DNA from 3 places in the Mesorhizobium sp. 8 genome. Region 1 is predicted to be linked to each of the others. Evidence: riboswitches for the same ligand, from Rfam matches in the RefSeq annotation. Region 1 holds a riboswitch; each other region holds the start of a gene.
What was found. A riboswitch is a leader RNA that binds a small molecule or an ion and turns the genes downstream of it on or off. The one in region 1 is predicted to bind cobalamin.
Positions count from the first base shown of each region.

Region 2: another riboswitch for cobalamin. It lies ahead of FGU64_RS10240 (TonB-dependent receptor); the one in region 1 lies ahead of FGU64_RS00045 (CbtB-domain containing protein).
Region 3: another riboswitch for cobalamin. It lies ahead of FGU64_RS05675 (DUF1636 family protein); the one in region 1 lies ahead of FGU64_RS00045 (CbtB-domain containing protein).

Region 1 covers NZ_CP040914.1:5,230-9,166, reverse strand. The annotation lists gene FGU64_RS00060 (porin) at 1-641, shown strand, start outside; gene FGU64_RS00055 (pyridoxal phosphate-dependent aminotransferase) at 836-1,948, shown strand; gene FGU64_RS00050 (histidine phosphatase family protein) at 1,954-2,424, opposite strand; adenosylcobalamin (AdoCbl) riboswitch at 2,628-2,759, shown strand; gene FGU64_RS00045 (CbtB-domain containing protein) at 2,779-2,985, shown strand; gene FGU64_RS00040 (CbtA family protein) at 2,999-3,757, shown strand.
Region 2 covers NZ_CP040914.1:2,111,705-2,115,641, forward strand. The annotation lists gene FGU64_RS10230 (iron ABC transporter permease) at 1-286, opposite strand, end outside; gene FGU64_RS10235 (ABC transporter substrate-binding protein) at 283-1,152, opposite strand; gene FGU64_RS10240 (TonB-dependent receptor) at 1,200-3,077, opposite strand; cobalamin riboswitch at 3,248-3,453, opposite strand; gene FGU64_RS10245 (adenosylcobinamide amidohydrolase) at 3,600-3,937, shown strand, end outside.
Region 3 covers NZ_CP040914.1:1,204,762-1,208,698, reverse strand. The annotation lists gene cobN (cobaltochelatase subunit CobN) at 1-642, opposite strand, end outside; gene cobW (cobalamin biosynthesis protein CobW) at 809-1,846, opposite strand; gene FGU64_RS05675 (DUF1636 family protein) at 1,843-2,244, opposite strand; cobalamin riboswitch at 2,322-2,525, opposite strand; gene FGU64_RS05670 (DUF930 domain-containing protein) at 2,575-3,495, opposite strand; gene FGU64_RS05665 (crosslink repair DNA glycosylase YcaQ family protein) at 3,584-3,937, opposite strand, start outside.

The DNA of each region.
Region 1 (3,937 bases):
TGATCGGCTATGCCGACTCGATCTTCGCCGATTGGACCGGTTATGCCGGCGCTGCGATCAACAACTCGTTCATCCAGTACGGCGACGACCACAACACCAACCAGATCAGCTACACCTTCGACGCCGGCAACGGCTTCTCGGCGATCCTGGGCTTCGAACAGGGCCAGCATGACTCCGACGTCATCGACAGCTATGTTCCGCATGTCGTCGGCGGTGCCAAGTTCACGCAGGGCTGGGGCGGCATCAGCGCCGTCGCCGCTTACAACAGCGTGTGGGAAGAGTGGGCCGCCAAGGCTCGCCTGGACGTCAACGTGAACGAGCAGTTCTCGCTCTTCGTCATGGGCGGCTATGGCACCGACGATAATGTCTCCCGGAACGACTACAAGCCGTGGGGCGGCAACTGGGCCGTCTGGGGCGGCGGTTCGTTCAAGGCCAACGAGAAGGCCACGATCTACGCCGAAGCCTCGTATGACGAGAACAAGGACATCGCCGCTTCGCTCGGCGTTGCCTACAGCCTGGTTCCCGGCTTCATCATCAAGCCGGAAGTCAACTACACCAAGTACGGCAACGTCGCTGAAAACGGCGCGCTCGCCGGTGAAGACGGTTGGGGCGGCGTCATCCGCTTCCAGCGCAACTTCTAAGACAGGCTTACTGTCTTGAAAGAGAACCCGGCGGGCAACCGCCGGGTTTTTTCTTGCCCGGAGGAAGGCGAAGACAGCGGCCACGGCCGGCGTGGATTACCCACCCGCTTGCCTCTACGAAAAGCCCGCTGTAGCAAGGCTTTGTCCCGAGGCCCGCCGGCCTGCGAAATCGATAAAGCGACAGGTCTACCGCCATGCCCAAGCGCCCTCCCCTCACACCGGTCGTCGATGCGCTGCCGGAAACCGTCCCCTTCGTCGGGCCGGAAGCCCAGGAACGCGAACGCGGGCGCCCTTTCCGCGCCCGCATCGGCGCCAACGAGTTGAGTTTCGGCCCCTCGCCGAAGGTGATCGCGCGCATGGCCGAGGTGGCGCGCGACCAGTGGATGTATTGCGACCCCGACAATTTCGATCTCAAGGTGGCTACCGCCGCTCATCTCGGCGTCGGGGTGGAGAACATCGTCATCGGCGAAGGCATAGACGGCCTGCTAGGCCTGGTGGCGCGCATGTATGTCGGGCCAGGCGATGCGGTCGTCACCTCGCTCGGCGCGTATCCGACCTTCAATTTCCATGTCGCCAGCGTCGGCGGTCGACTGGTGACGGTCCCCTACGAACAGGATCGCGAAAGCCTCGAGGGGCTGCTCGACGCCGTGCGTCGGGAAAAGGCGCCGCTGGTCTACCTCTCCAACCCCGACAATCCGATGGGAAGCTGGTGGGAAGCAGACGAGATCGACCGCTTCATCGCCGCACTTCCCGAAACCACCATGCTGGTGCTCGACGAGGCCTATGGCGAACTCGGTCCGGCCTCGGCGCTGCCGGCCATCGACGTGTCGCGGCCGAATCTCATCCGCATGCGAACCTTCTCCAAGGCCTATGGGCTGGCGGGCATCCGCTGCGGCTATGCCTTCGGCGAGGCGCAGGTGATTCGTGACTTCGAGAAGATTCGCAACCACTACGGCGTCAGTCGCATGGCGCAGGTGGCCGGCGAAGCGGCGCTTGCCGATCAGGCATGGCTCGCCGAGGTCGTCGCGAAAGTCGCGGCCGGACGGCAGCGTATCGCTTCGATCGCCAACGAGAACGGCCTGAAGCCGCTTGCTTCCGGCACCAACTTCGTCACCATCGATTGCGGTGGCGACGGCGCCTTCGCAGCCAGGGTCATGCAAGGCATGCTGTCGCGCGACGTCTTCATTCGCAAGCCAATGGCGCCCGTGCTCGACCGGTGCATCCGCGTCAGCGTCGGCCTCGACCACGAACTGGACATCTTCGCCGAAGAGCTGCCCGGCGTGTTGGCGGCCGCACGCGGCAACTGAAGAGCTTATCGCGCCATCAAGCCTGTTGCCCTCAAGGTCCAGCGCCGGCCATCGCCGCGCAGGTCGGTCAGGCTGAGCGGCGTAACGTCGATGCGGGCAAAACAGGCAGGCGGCGCACCCATGACGGCAAGGATAGCCGCCCGAATGACCGCCGCATGCGTGACGGCGACCGTGTGGCCGGGTGCGCCACGCAGGTCGTCCAGCCAGCCCGCCACTCGACCCATCACCGCTGAAAACGATTCGCCGTCGCCCGGCACGGCATCCGGATCGCCAAGCCATGCGGCTAGCGCCTGCGGTTCGGCCTGTCCGACCTCCGCAATGTCCTTGCCGGCCCAGCGGCCGAAATCCTGATCGCGTAACGTCTCCGACGGCGCGGCGACCAACCCGAGCGCCTCCGCCGTCTGCCTCGCCCGCAGTTCCGGACCGGTCAGGATGCGATCGGCTCGCGCCAGCAACGGCTTCAACGCGACGGTCATTCCCAGCATCCTGTCATCCAGCGCTTCGTCGGCTGGAAAGGCGCCATGCCGTGCCACCGGTGTAACACCGCTGCAAATAAGGGTGAGACGCGCCTGCATTCGATTCGGCATCCTTTTCGCCCGGCATCATGGAAACGTATCGCAGCTATCCTGAACAGATTTGTCGCCATACCGGCTTTCATTGACAGGCAGCAACGCACTGGCATAATGTTCTTTGCATATACAGGTGTGGAAGCCGGTGTGAATCCGGCACGGTCGCGCCACTGTGATCGGCTGTCGCTTTTTGACCCGCCGAAAGTCAGATCTTCCCTGTATATTTTTGCAACGGGACGCTGGATCCCAGGAGAGGAAATCATGTCCAACATTGCCATCGCAACACCGGATGTCCGCCCGATACCGGTTCGGGAACTCCTGCCGTGGGCAATTTTCGGCGGCCTTCTCTTCCTGATCGCGATCTATTTCGTCGGCACCGAGGAAGGCGCCACCTCGCTGTTCTCCGGCATGTACATCCACGAATTCGTGCATGACGGCCGCCATCTTCTCGGTTTCCCCTGCCACTAAAAGGGTTGCCGACATGGTTGGGTCTCTTTTGCTCCGCGGCATGATTGTCGGGGTGATCGCGGGGCTGTTCGCTTTCGGCTTCGCCCGCGTCTTCGGCGAACCGCAGGTCGACCGCGCCATCGCGCTTGAGGAACAGGCGGCGGCAGCCGAACAGGCCACCGGCAGCCAGGCGATGGCCGAGGAACCGGAACTGGTTTCGCGCACCACGCAGGCCGGCATCGGCCTGCTCACCGGCGTCGTCGTCTACGGCGCGGCGGTCGGCGGGCTGTTCTCTCTCGCCTTCGCTTATGTCTACGGACGCATCGGCCGGCTCGGCGCCCGTGCCACGGCGGGCCTGCTGGCGCTCGGCGGCTTCATCACACTCGTTGCAGTGCCGTTCCTGAAATATCCGGCGACCCCGCCGGCAGTCGGCAACCCCGAGACGATCGGCGCCAGGACGGAATTGTTCTTCGTCATGATGCTGGTGTCGTTGCTGGCCGCGGTCGCTGCCGTCGGCCTTGCGCAACGCCTGTGGGCAAGCCGGGGCGGCTGGAACGCTTCCATCATTGCTGCCGGTGCCTTCATCATAGTGGTGGCCATTGCGCAATATGCCCTGCCGACGGTCAACGAGGTGCCGGAAGGCTTCCCCGCCGATCTGCTGTGGTATTTTCGCACGGCTTCGCTCGGCCTGCATGCGGTGCTTTGGACTGTCGTCGGTCTCGGTTTCGGGGCACTTGCCGAACGCAGCCTTGCCGGGTACCGGCCTGCAGCAGCGCGCCCGGCCAGCCGCTGACTGAAACCATGCCGCGGCGCGCCATCTTTAATGTCCGCGCCGCGGCTTTTTCATGCCTTCTGATCGTCCTTCTGCCCGTAGCAACGGCGCAAGCGCACCGCAGCGCCGCCAATTCCGACGACAGCGGCATCGCCATTCCCGCCCTCACCCACGGACAGATGGCGGTGATCGCCACATATC
Region 2 (3,937 bases), 2.1 Mb from region 1:
TGACGCCGATCAGCGCGGGCTCGGCCAACGGGTTGCGCAGATAGCCTTGCAGCACAGCGCCCGACAGGCCGAGCGTCGCGCCGACCATCAGACCGAGCAGCGCGCGCGGCAGGCGGATTTCCCGCATGATGAGCGCGATGGCGTCGCGCCGCTCCGAAAACAGCGCCGACAGGCTGTCGAAAAAGCCGATGCCGGCCGGCCCGACCAGAAGCGACAGGCAAAACAGGATGAGCGTCGCCGCGTACAGAAGGCCCAGCGCCATATGGTAGCGGCGGGTGTCGCTCATTTCGGAGACGCCTTGCGGGCATCAGCGCCCTGCGACAACAGCCGCACCGCCTCGACGGTGAACGGCGCGCCGCAGATCGTGTAGCGCGAGGCGATATCGACCGCGCCGCTCAGCGCCGCCTGCGCCCGGAAAGCCGGATGCTCGAACCCCTGTTGCGCCAGCGCCGGCGCCGAATAATTCCGGTCGGCGGTGACAAGAAGATCCGGATCGGACAGCACCAGCAGTTCCAGCGGCAGGCGTTCCATGCCGGCAAAACCGAACTTCGTCGCGATGTTGACCAACCCCGCCTTCGTCATCACGTCGTCGATCAGCGTGCCGCTACCGGACGTATAATTGTTGGCGTAGTAGATCGCGGCGGTCATGCCGGCGTGGTCGCCGACCTTCACCGCCGCCAGCCGCCCATCGAGGTCGGCGATCAATTGCTCGGCGCGCTGCGGCTGGCCGAGCACGTCGCCCATGCGCCTGAGGCTGGCGCGGATATCGTCGAAGGAATTTTCGGGGGCGAACTGCTCGACCCGGATTCCCAGCCGGCGCAGCAAGTCGACGGTCGCGCCGGCCGTATAGGTCCCCGCCAGCACCAGATCGGGTTGCATGAGGAAGATCTCCTCTGCCTGTCCGTGATTGACCGCATAGCGGCCGGCCTGCGGCGCCATCACCGAGGAGACGGGATCAGCGGCCAGGAAGGACACGGAATGCAACTGGCCGGGCTCCGCGACCAGCATCGCCATCTGGTCGGTGCACAGGTTCATCGAAACGACACGCCGCGGCATGGACGCCGCAGCCGCAGGAAACGCAGGGTGGGCGATTGCCAGCATCGCCGCCAGCGGGGCGAACAGCGCTCGACCTTTCCTTGTTTCCGGCATCATCATCCTTTCAAGGCCGCGCCCAACAGCGCGGCCCCGTTCATGGAGCGTCAGAACGTCCTCGTAAAGCTCAAGTCGAAAGTCCGTCCCGGCGCGCGATAGCCGAGATTGGTCTGGTATTGCTCGTCGAAGATGTTCTCGACGGCGAATTTCAGCCTCGAACTGGCATCGATGGTGTAGAGCGCGGTGAAGTCGGCGGTGACGTAGTCCGGCAGCCTTTCATGCGTGAAATCGTAGATGTAGCGGCTGGCGCCATAGAGCACCTTGGCCGTCAGGTCCAACCGCTCGGCCGGACTGTAGGTGACTTCCGCCGTCGCCTTGAAGCGGTCGCTGTTGACCAGATATTTGCCCGTGTCGCGGTCGATCGGCCGGCGCAAATCGAGCGATACCCTGCCGCTCCATTCGTCGGAGAAACGGTGCGAAAGCTCGGTCTCAAAGCCGGTGATCCGGGCACGGCCCACATTGACGGGCGTGAAGTTCTGGTCGAGCGTGATCGCGTCGGTCAGCATCGTCTGGTAGAAGGCGACGTCCACCGTCGTGTCGGCTCCCATCCGCCAGTTGAGGCCGGCTTCCCAGGAGCGCGACTTCTCCGGCTTCAGGTTCGGGTTCGACGCCGGCGGAAAGCCTGGGAACGACGGATAATAGAGGTCGTTGAAGGTCGGCGCCCTGTAGCCCGTCGCATAGGAGGATCGCAGGGTCAGGTCGGGCGTGATTTCATAGCTGGCGCCGATATTGTAGGTGGTCACGCCGCCGAACTGGCTGTTGTCGTCGTAGCGGATGCCGCTGTCGATGCGCAGCGCCTCGTATTCAGCTGAATACTGGCCGAACACCGACGAGACGGTGCGAGCGTTGACGTCGTAGTCGACGGTGGAATCCACCTTTTCTCGATAGGATTCGACGCCGCCGGTGACGACGTTCTTCACGCCGCCGGTGTCGAAACTCTTTTCGGTCGAGGCGAAGACGCCGTAGCGGCTCGTATCGAAGCGGCTGTCGCCCGGCTGATCCTTGCGGAAGTTCCTCTGATTGTCGATGCCGGAATAGAGCTCGACCGTCGAGGACCAGTCCTCGGAATGGTCGATGCGGGTGCCGATCTTGCCGGTGAAGGTGGTGGTATACTGCTGGTTGTCGAGGGGAAAGGCGTTGTCGTAGCGGGTTCTGCCGCGCGCCACCAGGGCATCGCCATAGATGCGGCCCCAGTCGAAATCCCTGGCGATCGACATGTTCGCCGAACCTTGCAGAAAGCCGTTGTCGCCGGATTCGTGGATACCCCATGGCGCGTCCGGCGTGGTGAAATCGTAGCCTTGCGTGCCGATGATGCTGGCGCCGGCCGAATAGGTCAGGCCGTCAGCCTCGCCCCGCACGTTGCCGGACGTGTAGCCACCCCACGGGTTCATGACACCAACCGTCGCGCTGCCGCAGACTTTGCGGTCGTCCCCACAGGAGCCGCCCTGTCTGGTGATGATGTTGACGACGCCGCCGATGGCGTCGGAGCCGTATTGCGCCGAGTGTGCGCCCTTGGCGATCTCGATGCGCTCCACCGAATCCAGCGGGATGTTGAAGATGGATGCGCCACCCGACGTAGCGGACGCAATGCGCACGCCGTTGACCAGGATCAGCGTCTGGCTCGTCTTGGTTCCCCGCACCGAAACGCTGGCAATCGAACCCATGCCGCCATTGGTGCTCACCGAAACGCCCGGATATGACCGGAGCAGGCTCGGCAAGTCCGGTGCGGCCGACTTCTTGATCTCGGCTTCATCGATGACCGTCACCGACGAAGTCGAACGCACCAGCGGACTCTCGCGCCGGAGCGGCGTGCTGATGTAGATGGGCTCGAGCAGTGTCGGCCCGGAGGTCGGGGCGTCCTGCGCCAGCGATTGCGTGGAAATGGCCGAAGACAGCGCCCCAGCCGCAATAAGAAATCTTCTCAAATCTGCCCCCCAAACGGCTCAAAGGCACGACGGCATCATGCCGGTTTCAAAAACCGCAAGTGGACCGGGATCAGGGACGTTACAGGACAACGCTCCGCCCGCCCGCATGCGGCAACACCAGACTGTGTCACCGCAACGGACGGCCGCGCCTGCCCACCCCTCGTGGTCAAGCATGGGTGACTGGAACAGGCAGGTCTCCTGACTTCCGTGTCGTCGCCCCCGTCCGCCTTCCCGGTCAGCGAGGCTGACCAGTGGCATGTGGGTTGGAGGCTCTACGGTTACAGTTGCGGGGGCAGTCGCGGATTTGGCTGTCGCCAGCCTCACCGTGTTCCCTTTTCATCCGTCTCGCGACGGAACCGGCTCCAGGGGAACCCTTACCGATCGATGGAAGGCGCTGTCAACGGCGAACTCCCGCCATGTCACGAACGCCCCTTTCCCGTCCGCTTCTGTTCCGGCGGCAAAGGACAGACGTAGTCGGTCCCGAGTCTTGTCCGCGGAATCTCAACATGTGAGAGATGCCCGATGAAAGCCTTCTCGATCCGGTGCGACAGCCCAATCCTTGTAGCCGAGTTCACGCGGCCTCACGCAATGCTGAGCTGGTCGCTCACCCGGCCGGGCTTCACCTCAGCCAACAGCGTCGCGTGGCTGCACGTCAGAGACGACGACCTGCCGCTCGGCCTCGACCCGGTCCAGTTCCTGAGGGACCGGATGTCGGCTGCGGGATTGGATGACGCGGTGCATCTCATGACCTCGCGCGATATCCGCAAACATCATGTCGCGGAAGCATCGGTCGGGCTCGCCGCCGCCACCTGCCTTGCCACGGTGGGGCTTGGCAATGCGGCGCGCGTCGGCTCGGCACC
Region 3 (3,937 bases), 1.2 Mb from region 1:
GTTCGAGCCCTTTGAAAGCTCCGCTGGAGCTTTCAATTCGCCTTCGGCGAACCGGGCTCTTACCCCCTCAAGGGGGAGGGGAACCACTCCCACGCCCGGCTCGTAATATCCGGCCTTTGGCACCTCCACGGGTGGACTCGTCTCGATATCCTGTCCGGCGAGCGCCGCCATGCGGCGCACCAGTGCGCGCATGTTGTCGGGGCCGCCTTGCCGGAAATAGCCGAGGAGGCCGGCGAGTTCGTCGGCCGGCAAGGTGGAAGCTTCGGCGAGGCGGGCGTCGGCGTCACGGTCCTCGCCGGGAAGCAGGGCGAGCCTGATGCCTTTCTCCCGCGCCAGTGCGGCCAGCCGGTCGCAGCCGTAGCGCCACCAGTCGTAGCCGCCGAGGATGCGCACGAGGATGATTTTCGCGTGCGCCGCCACGCTGTCCAGCCAGAGATCGACCGACATCGGATGGCGCAGGTCGCGCAATGCCGCCAGCCGCATCGAGGGCAGGGCATTGGCGTCCTGCTTCCATGCTGCCGCCAACCCCGAAAGGTCGCTGTCCGTGAAGGACAGCGCCACCATGTCGGCCGGCTGCTGGCGCAGATCGACCGGTTCGGCGATATCGTCGAGCGAGGCTGAGGTGGTGGTCAGGATGTGCATGAGCGCCTGACCATTTTGTCGGAAGGGCGTCGGCCCCTCTCCGTCTCGGCTTCGCCTCGACACCTCTCCCCCGCGCTGCGGGGGCGAGGAAAGGCGTCAAGTTCCCCGCCCCCGGAACGGGGGAGAGGTGGCTTGCGAAGCAAGACGGAGAGGGGGGCTGCCGCCATCACCCCACCAGTATCTTCTCGATGGCCGGCTGGTTCAGGCCCTTGAGGCCGATGACCACCAGCCGCGAGCGTCTGTCCTCGCTGGGCGCCCAGGCGCGGTCGTAGTAGTGGTTGACGCGCGGGCCGACGGCCTGCACCAGAAGCCGCATCGGCTTGCCGGTGACTTCGACGAAGCCCTTCAGGCGCAGCACGTTCTCGGCTTCGGCAGCCGCCGCGACACGCTTCGCCAGTTCGTCCGGGACGGTGATCGACGGGATTTCGACGACGAAGGTGTCGAAGTCGTCGTGTTCGTGGTCGCCCAGCCCGTCGTGATGGCTCTTGCGGTTCTCGATGTCGTCCTCGACCGCCAGCGCAAGGCCGAGCAACACGGACGGATCGACCTTGCCTTGCGAGGTCGGCACGATTTTCACCGCCGGCTTCACATGGTCGCCCAGGATGGCGTTGGCCTTGGCGGATGCCGTGCCGTCCATCAGGTCGCTCTTGGACAGGATGATGAGATCGGCGCAGGCGACCTGGTCCTCGAACACTTCCTCCACCGGGTCGTCGTGGTCGAGGCTGTCGTCGGCGGCGCGCTGGGCGGCCAGCGCCTCCATGTCGGAGGCCACCTGGCCGGCGGCGAGCGCCGGGCCGTCGACCACGGCGACGACGCCGTCGACGGTGACGCGGCTCTTCACGCTCGGCCACTGGAAGGCCTGCACCAGCGGCTTGGGCAGCGCCAGCCCGGAGGTTTCGATGAGGATATGGTCGACCTTCGGTGTGCGCGCGAGAATCTGGTCCAATGCCGGGACGAAGTCGTCGGCGACGGTGCAGCAGATGCAGCCGTTGGACAGTTCGACGATGTTTTCCTCCGGGCAGGTGTCGATGCCGCAGCCTTTCAGGATTTCGCCGTCGACGCCGACATCGCCGAACTCGTTGACAATTAGCGCCAGCCGCTTGCCCTTGGCCGTTTCGAGCAGGTGGCGGATCAGCGTCGTCTTGCCGGCGCCGAGGAAGCCGGTGACGACAGTGCAGGGAACGCGGGCGGCGGAAGCGGTCATGGGACGTCCTTCGTGAAAGCAAGGGGAGGGATGCGCGCGACGAGACCGCGCTTGAGCGAATCGGGGCGGCCGCGCCAGGGGATCAGACCGTCCGTGGAGGTCGAGAAAAGCCGGGCGCCGGCGACGAGATCGGCGCCGCTGTCGGGCGCGAGGTCGCCGAAGACGTAGCTCCAGCAGCCGTCGCGCAGCAGTGCGGCCGACAGCCGGCGCTTGCAGTTGCCGAGGCATTCGACGGTGCGCACGCTTATGGCGTCGTTGCTTGCGGCACGCCGTGCATCCTGCGCCAGAAGACTGCCGGCGCGCGGATGGGCGTCGGAACCGGTTTCGTCGCGGCAGGTCGCGCAGACGAGGATGGTGACTCCGCCCGCGACTGGGACGTCACGCTCGCTTTCGGACACAGGGGCCGCCGGTTCAGCCGGGAAGATGCCGTCGCGATCCAAATCGGGCTCCTTGTCCGGGACACCCGCCGGACGGTCGGATTCTGCATTCGGACGGCAGGTCTCCTGGCTTGCGGGTCGCCGCCCTTGCCGCCTTCCCGGACAATTCCAGTGGCTTTCGGCGCGGGCTCGTCGCTCACAGTTGCGGGGACAGCCGCGGCTTTGGAACCTCGCGATCCCGCACCGCATTCCCTCTTAGCTTCTTCCTGTTGGGGAAGAAGACCATCCGATGCGGATTTAGGCCGTGGGCAAGCTGACTGTCAATGTCGGCTTCATCGGCGCGGACGGCTCTCATCGCGAGGGCAGGCCGCGCCGCTGCCATTCGCCGGGCGGGATCGGTTCACCGATGCGGAAGGCGAAGGACACCACCTTCGTCGCGTCGGCGTCGACCTCGCAACGGTAGCTCAGGTCCCGCCATTGGCCGTTGGCGCGGAATGCCACGCCCGGAACGTCGATCACGTTGCCGGATTCCAGCCGGGAGGACGGCAGGAGGTCGGCAAAGTAAGGCGGGACGTTGCGCAGTAACTGCTCGCGCAGTTCCGACACGCACAGCGTGGCTCCCCGCGCGCTGCGTGGCAGACCGCCTATCGCGGTCGTCGCCAATGCATTGCCGGTCGCCGACGGCGAGAACAGTTTTTTCGCTTGCCTGAGCTTCGGGGCGCCCGGCTTTTTGGCGGTCTCTTTCGGTCGCGCCGCCTCAGCCGGCCTGGCGGTCGGGGTCACGGCCGCGTCCGGCAGTGCAAGCTCGGATTCTGAGTCGTCGGCCTCCGTGTCTTCCTTTTCGGCCTCGGTCTGCTCGTCCAGCGGTTGTTGCATATCCGAAGGCTTCGCTTCTTCCTCGGCGCTGCTTCCTTCGAGTGATTTTTTGGGACCGCTGTCCTTTTCGCCGTATTGGACGACGGGATTGAAGCTGGGGACCGGGCTTGGAGATACCGGCGTTTCCTTTGCGGGGGGAGGCGGCGGCGGCGGTTCGGCTTTCTTTTCAGGTGGCTTTTCGGCATCCGGCCTCGGTGCGGGAGGCTCCGTCTTGGGCTTGGGGGGCTGCTCGGGCGGCGGGACGAGATCGACGCTGACCGTCTGGTCTTTCTCCGGTTTGAGGAGGGAGTGCGGCAGTCCGAAAATCAGCAGTGCGAGGATGACGAGATGCAGCCCGGCCGAAACGGGCAAGGCAAATCCTGAAAGCCAGCGCTGCTCTGGTCTGTCGTCCTGCATCGCGATCTATGTGGATCGGAATGGTGGCGGCACAATGTGCCGGCGGGCAAACGCAGCGCGTACAGGTTCAGGCGCCCGATGACAACAGTCAGGCCCTTTTGGCGACGGGTTGGCCGGCCAGATCCAGCAATGCCGGGCCAAGATCGCCGGCCGGGATGATCTCCAGCTGTTCGAGGCCGAGCCAGCCTTGCATGCGCTGCAATTCCTCGAAGAGATGCGCGGCGGTGTCGGCGGGCGCGGCCTCTTCCGCATAGGCGGCGTGGACACGCAGCACGCTTGCCGGACGGTCGGCGCGCAGGTCGACACGGGCGACGATGCGGTCGCCGAGCAGGAAGGGCAGGACGTAGTAGCCGTATTGCCGCTTTTCGGCCGGCGTATAGATCTCGATGCGGTAGCGGAAGCCGAACAGCGCCTCGGCGCGGGCGCGTTCGAAGACGACCGG